DNA from 2 places in the Kribbella sp. NPDC049584 genome. Region 1 is predicted to be linked to the other one. Evidence: riboswitches for the same ligand, from Rfam matches in the RefSeq annotation. Region 1 holds a riboswitch; the other holds the start of a gene.
What was found. Region 1 has a riboswitch for S-adenosylmethionine ahead of thrC (threonine synthase). Riboswitches for the same ligand answer to the same signal wherever they lie in the genome.
Positions count from the first base shown of each region.

Region 2: linked by a shared signal. The riboswitch ahead of AB0J62_RS11675 (aminotransferase class V-fold PLP-dependent enzyme) and the one ahead of thrC (threonine synthase) in region 1 are both predicted to bind S-adenosylmethionine.

Region 1 covers NZ_JBFAPF010000004.1:53,692-57,087, reverse strand. Annotated here, with positions in the region: gene AB0J62_RS16500 (zinc-dependent alcohol dehydrogenase family protein) at 1-408, opposite strand, end outside; gene AB0J62_RS16495 (ubiquitin-like small modifier protein 1) at 422-697, opposite strand; gene thrC (threonine synthase) at 694-1,953, opposite strand; SAM riboswitch class I at 1,967-2,109, opposite strand; gene AB0J62_RS16485 (cation:proton antiporter) at 2,192-3,396, opposite strand, start outside.
Region 2 covers NZ_JBFAPF010000002.1:1,039,856-1,043,251, reverse strand. Annotated here, with positions in the region: gene AB0J62_RS11690 (DNA translocase FtsK 4TM domain-containing protein) at 1-331, opposite strand, end outside; gene AB0J62_RS11685 (DinB family protein) at 451-981, opposite strand; gene AB0J62_RS11680 (VOC family protein) at 1,024-1,392, opposite strand; SAM riboswitch class IV at 1,490-1,603, shown strand; gene AB0J62_RS11675 (aminotransferase class V-fold PLP-dependent enzyme) at 1,620-2,984, shown strand; gene AB0J62_RS11670 (LuxR C-terminal-related transcriptional regulator) at 3,100-3,396, opposite strand, start outside.

The sequences.
Region 1 (3,396 bases):
GTCGGGAAGACGGACTAAATTCACGGCGGCGTATGGCACAGCGACGTACTCCGCAAACGAGCCCCAGTAGTTGAAGCCGGGCTGGAGCTGGTTCGGGCAGACCTGCTGGTTGCCCTCCAAGCACTGCTCGCACGTGCCGCACGCGCAGATGAAAGGAGTAGTGACCCGGTCGCCCACCTGCCAGCCAGTCACCCCGGCGCCCACCGCCGCGATCGTCCCCGCCAACTCGTGCCCGGGCACGTGCGGCAGCACGATGTCGGCATCGTGGCCCATCCAGCCGTGCCAGTCGCTGCGGCACAGCCCGGTCGCCTCGACCCGCAGGACGACCGCGCCGTCCGCCGCGACAGGCCTCGCGACGTCCCGGACGACGGGCACGACGCCGTACTCCTCAATGACTACTGCGCGCATCGAGACAGCTTAATCAGCCGCCCGCGACCGCCGGGATGATCGAGACCTGGCCGCCGTCCTTGATCGCGGTCTGCAGGCCGTCGGCGAACCGTACGTCGTCATCGTCGACGTACACGTTCACGAACCGGCGCAGCTCGCCCGCGTCGTCCAGCACGCGACCCTTGATCCCCGGGTACGACGCGTCCAGCGAGTCGAGCACCTCGGTCAGCGTCGAGCCCTCCGCGGACACCTCGGACACGCCTTGGGTGTACGGACGCAGGATGGTCGGAACCCGAACGCTCACACTCACTGCAGGCCTGCCTTCACGAAGGCGTCGTACGACGCGGGGATGGTCACCTTGGGGCCGACCCGGTCGGCCACGGCGTCGAGCGTCTTCAGCCCGTCGCCGGAGTTGATGATCACGGTCTCGGCCTCGGGGTCGAGCTGGCCGGTCGCGATCAGCTTCTTCAGCGTCGCGACGGTCACGCCGCCGGCGGTCTCGGCGAAGACGCCCTCGGTCCGGGCCAGCAGCTGGATGCCCTCGACGACCTCTTCGTCGCTGACGTCCTCGATCGCGCCACCGGTCCGGCGGGCGACGTCCAGGACATACGGCCCGTCCGCCGGGTTGCCGATCGCCAGCGACTTCGCGATGGTGTCCGGCTTGACCGGCTTGACCACGTCGTGGCCGTCACGGAACGCCTGCGCGACCGGAGAGCAGCCGGTCGCCTGCGCGCCGTACACCTTGTAGTCGGTGGCGTCGACCAGGCCGAGCTTGCCGAGCTCGGTGAAGCCCTTGTCGATCTTGGTCAGCTGCGAGCCGGACGCGACCGGGATCACGATCTGCTGCGGCAGCCGCCAGCCGAGCTGCTCGGCGATCTCGAAGGCCAGCGTCTTGGAGCCTTCGGAGTAGTACGGGCGGACGTTGACGTTGACGAACGCCCAGCCCTCCTCCTCGCCGGCGATCTCGGAGGCGAGCTTGTTCACGTCGTCGTAGTTGCCCTCGACGGCGACCAGCGTCCCGCCGTACACGGCGGTGGTGATCACCTTCGGGCGCTCGAGGTCATGAGGAATGAACACGACCGAGCGGATGCCGGCCCGGGCGGCGGCCGCGGCGACGGCGTTGGCCAGGTTGCCGGTGGAGGGGCAGGCGAAGACCTTCATGCCCAGCTCGCGGGTCGCGCTGAGCGCGGAGGCAACCACCCGGTCCTTGAAGGAGTGGGTCGGGTTGCCGGAGTCGTCCTTCACCCACAGCTTGCGCAGGCCCAGCTCGCGGGCCAGGTTGCGAGCGTCGATGAGCCGCGTGTACCCCGGCTCGGTGTTCGGGTAGCTGGCCACGTCGACGGGGACGGGCAGCAGCGGCTGGTACCGCCAGATGTTCTTGGGTCCGGCCTCGATCTGCTCGCGGGTGATCGTCGGGTACTCGTATCCGACCTCGAGCGGACCGAAGCACTCCATACAGGCATAGAACGGGCCGAGCGGCGACTTCGCCCCACAGGCGCGACAGCTCAGGTGCGTACCGTTGCCGAAGGCACCTTCACGGATCGTGTGGGTGGCGGTCTGGCTCATGAGTGAGGTTCCCCTCTCATCTTCCCCGGGGGCCGGATCTCGGCGCGGGACGGATTTGGCACCGTTCCCTCGCTGAGATCACCCCGGACGGGGTCTCCACGGGGAGGGTTGCCGGGACGTCAACGGGCCGTTTCCCTCAGTCCCTCTGGATGAGCTGCCCCCGAGATTACCCAATCGGGTCCATATTGTGTCTTGTGATCCCAGCATCCGAGATAGGCGATCTCAGCTCCGCGGCCGCTCAGGCGGTCCGGTCCCGGCGTACGTCGAGCATCCGCATCAGCGGCGTCGCGGCGACGCCGTGGACGACCACACTCAGCACGACGGTGAAGCCGACGGTCGCCCACAGCCACGCCAGGTCGGTGCGGAAGTCGGCGCCGGCGTACGCCAGGTAGAAGACCGACCCGACGCCGCGGATGCCGAACGCAGCGGTGACCCAGCGTTCGGAGCGACGCATCGGCGTCCCGGCCAGCGACACCCAGGCGGTCAGTGGACGGAGGACCAGCACCAGCAGGAGGCCCAGAGCGGCACCCGCGAAAGTCAGCGGCCGCAGCAGCCCGGCCGTGATCGCCGAGCCGAGGAGCAGCAGGATCCCCCAGGTCAGGATGTGTTCGAGCTGCTCGACGAACCCGTGCAGCTCCTCGTGGAAGTCATGGTGCCGCTCGGCCGCGCGGAGCGTCAGAGCGGCGATGAACACGGCGATGAATCCGTAGCCGTGCAGCACCTGGGCGAGCCCGTAGACACCGAGCGTCATCGCGAGGGCCAGCACGGGTTCACGCGACTCGGCCAGGCGGAAGGTGCGCGAGGGTGCGGAGAAGGCCATTTTGCCGAGCAGCCAGCCGACCCCGACGCCGACCAGTACGCCGATCGCGGTCCGGCCGATCAGATCCCAGGCGAGCCACTCGAGCGCCCAGCCACCCACCGCACCCTTGGTGGCCCCGAAGACGGCTGCGTACACGAACGGGAACGCCAGACCGTCGTTCAGACCCGCTTCCGAGGTCAGCGCGAAGCGGACCTCGTCGTCCTCCTCCGGCTCGGCGTCAGCGCCGGTCGACGGGCCCTGGACCTGTACGTCCGAGGCGAGAACCGGATCGGTCGGCGCGAGTACGGCGCCGAGCAGCAAGGCGGTCGCCGGCGCCAGGCCGAGCAGCCAGCCCGCACCGGCGACTGCCGCGATACAGGCGGGCATCGCGACGAGCAGGAGCCGCCAGGTCACCTTCCACCGATGCCAGCCGATCGGGCGGTCGATCGCCAGGCCGACACCCATCAAGGCGACCAGGATGGTCAGCTCGGCCAGGTGCTTGGTGAGGCCGGACTCGACGATCGGACTGAGGTGCGACTGGTCGACAGCGAGCCCGAGGAGCACGCCGGCACCGAGAAAGCCGATCGGTGCGGAGACGGCGTACCGGCGGAGCAGACGCGGCAGAACGGCGCCGAGCAGCAGCG
Region 2 (3,396 bases), on a different contig from region 1:
GATGCTCGGGCTCCAGGTCGCGGGCGCTGTGGCCGATCCCTCGCACCATGCTGCCGAGCAGATGGGCGATGCCGATCCAGATCTTCACCACCCCGCGGCACAGAGCCAGCATGGCGGCCGCGAACGGGCCCGGTCCGCTGTTCTTGGGCGTGCTGGTCCGCGCGGGGGATCCTCCTCCGCCGCGCTTCGCGCCTCTGCCACTCTGTGTGCTCTGCCCACGCTTCTGGGCGCCGGACGGACGGGAGCGTCCACCAGCAGCCGAACGGGCCGTGCTCGGCCGGTTGGCTGCCGACTTCTGCGCCCGCGCCGGGGAAGACGTGCGGGTCGCCATATTGGTCAGGCTACCCCGATAACCCCTTGAGTCCCACGTGTCACACGCCGATCACGCTGCCCCATCCGTAGCGTCACAGCGTGACCACGCGCCTCCCAAAGTGGATCGGGTAGGTGGTGTTACGCGCCTGTAGTGCCGTCGAGTTGCTCTCGCAGCAGGTCGGCGTGACCGCAGTGCCGGCCGTACTCGCCGATCAGGTGGATATAGATCATCCGCAGCGTCGACTCGGTCCCGCCGAACGTGAAGCGGTCGTCCAGCGAGTGATCGGCGGCGGCCTCGTCGGAGAGCTTCCACTCCCCGATCAGCCCCTCGTACGCCGCCTGCGCGTCGGCCGGGTCGATCAGCTCGAAGTCGGCGTCCTTGCCGAGCTCGGGCGCGAACAGAGGCTCGGCCGGTGCATCGGCGAAGTGGATGCGGAACCAGATCCGCTCGACCTTGGTGAGGTGCCGGATCAGGCCGAGCAGCGACAGGTTGGACGGCGGTGACGGCCGCTCCGCCAACTGCTCGGCCGTCAGCCCGGCGCACTTGAACAGCAGCGTGGTGCGATAGAAGTTCAGATAGCCCTGCAGCAGCTCGCGTTCGGGTGCGGTCAGCGAGCCGTCCGGTCGCTCGACAGCAGGTGCTCTCCACACGGCGGTATCCAACGTCATGTCGCCCATCCAACACGTCGGCAACGCCGACGGCGAAATCGATCAGGCGTTCACCGGCGGAGCCCAGCCGGGGCGCGGGATCAGGCAGAACGGGTGACCGGCGGGATCCTCGTACACCGTCCCGGCGAGCCGGCGGGCGCCGAGCGCCACCACCTCCGGCCCGGCTGCCTCCACGTCATCGACCATGACGTCGAGATGCATCTGCTGCGGCCGCTCCGGGTCCGGCCACTGCGGGCGCCGATGGTCGACGGCGCGCTGGAAGCCCAGGCCAGATGTGTGGTCGTTGTCGGCGACAACCACCCAGTCGTCGCTTTGGTAGGTGATGGGCTTGCCGAGCAGCGCCGAGTAGAACCGCGCCAGTTCGAGGGGCTCCGGGCAGTCGATCGCGAGGTGGTGCAGTCGTCCGATCATGCCCACAGTCTGCGCCGTCTCAGGATGCGTTCGCCAGTCCCGGAATATGAGATAGGCACTGGCGGTCGCCGTGGCCGGTTCGTTACCGTACTCGGCAGGTCATGAGTGTCAGCGACAAGCCCCGGCTCGCTGGCCGGCAACCCTCCTCCGCGGTGGGGTGCCCCGGGTGAAGACCAGGCCGTGCGGATACCCCGCTCGGCAAGTGCGGACTTCCTGGGAGCAGCAGCATGTCGATCTTGTCCATCCTCGAGCCTGCCAGTACGACGACTGCGCGGCCGACGGTCGCCCGCCTCGTCACCGGCAGCATCCCCGCCACGGTCGGATCGGACCTCCTGGTCCCGCTGGCCGACGGCCGGGTCACGGACTACGCGAACTTCGACCACGGTGCGAGCGCGCCGTGCCTGGAGTCGGTGCGGGCCAGCGTGGAGGCGGCGCTGCCGTCGTACGCCTCGGTTCACCGCGGCAACGGGTACGCGTCGCGCATCACCACCCAGTGGTACGAGCGGGCCCGCGAAGAGGTGCACGCCTTCGTCGGCGCGCGCTCCGACGACCAGGTGATCTTCACCCGGCAGACCACGGACGCGCTCAACCTGCTGGCCCGTGCGGTGCCGGCGGACACGACCGTGATCGTGTTCGAGTCCGAGCACCACGCCGCTCTTCTCCCCTGGCCGGCGGAGCGGACTGTTCGCCTCGCAGCGCCGACCAGCCAGACCGATGCCGTGACGAGCGTCGCCGACGCCCTACGCCAGGCGCCTGACGGTCCGCGCCTCGTCGTGATCACCGGCGCCTCGAACGTCACTGGCGAGATCTTCCCGATCGCCGAGATCGCCAAGGTGGCCAAGGCCCACGGCGCACGAGTTTGTCTGGACGCGGCACAGCTCGCGCCGCACCGTCCGGTCGACATCTCCACCCTGGATGTCGACTGGGTCGCGCTGTCCGGTCACAAGCTCTACGCGCCGTACGGCGCCGGCGCGCTGGTCGGTCGCTCCGACTGGCTCGACGCCGCAGATCCCTACCTGTACGGCGGCGGAGCGACGCACGCCGTCACCGAGGACACCGTGGTGTGGGCGACCGGCCCGGCGCGGCACGAGGGCGGCTCCCCCAACGTGATCGGAGCGATTGCCCTGGCGAGTGCCTGCGCCGCGATCAGCAAGCACCGCGACGCGATCGAGCAGCACGAGCGCAGCCTGCTGGCCCGTCTGCGGACCGGGCTGGCCCAGATCGACAACGTCACGACGTACTCGATCTTCGGTGAGGACGCGGACCGTGTCGGCACCGTCTGCTTCACGATCGCCGGCCTGACCTCGACGCTGGTTTCCGCAGCGCTCAGCGCGGAGTACGGCGTCGGCGTACGCGACGGCAAGTTCTGCGCGCACCCGCTCGTCGGCCACCTCCTCGCCGACTCCCCCGAGCACAGTACGGCGGTCCGCGCCAGCCTCGGCCTCGGGACGACGCGTGAGCACGTGGACCGGCTCGTCAACGCAGTACGCACGCTGGCCACCAGTGGCCCGCGGGCGGAGTACGCAGAGACCGCGCACGGCTGTCAGCCGTCCGACGACCCCCGCGACCTCGACGCTCCGCGGATCTGGTGAGCCCAGCCTCCTACTGCTCAGGAGCACACCTGCGAAAGGTGAGCAGCCGACGCCCGCAGGCCGTCCTCACTTCCAAGCCGGACATCCAGCGCCGGCGCGGGAATGACGGACCGCATCACCGCTGAGCCACCCACGACGCGATCTGACTGCGCGTACTGAACCCCAGCTTGTCCAGGATGTGCACGACATGAGACTCGGCTGTCCGCCGGCTGATGACCAGGCGGGCAGCGATCTCCTTGTTCGTCAGCCCTTGCGCGACCAGCTCGGCCACCTGCTCTTCCCGGGCGCTCAACGGACCACCTGTCCGGCCGGGGCCCACTGAAGCCGGTTCGGCGCCGACGACGGCCGTGATCGCGCGGTCGAAGTCGGCCGCCAGCGCTGCCCCGCGTTCGAACGCGAGCCGGAACCGTTC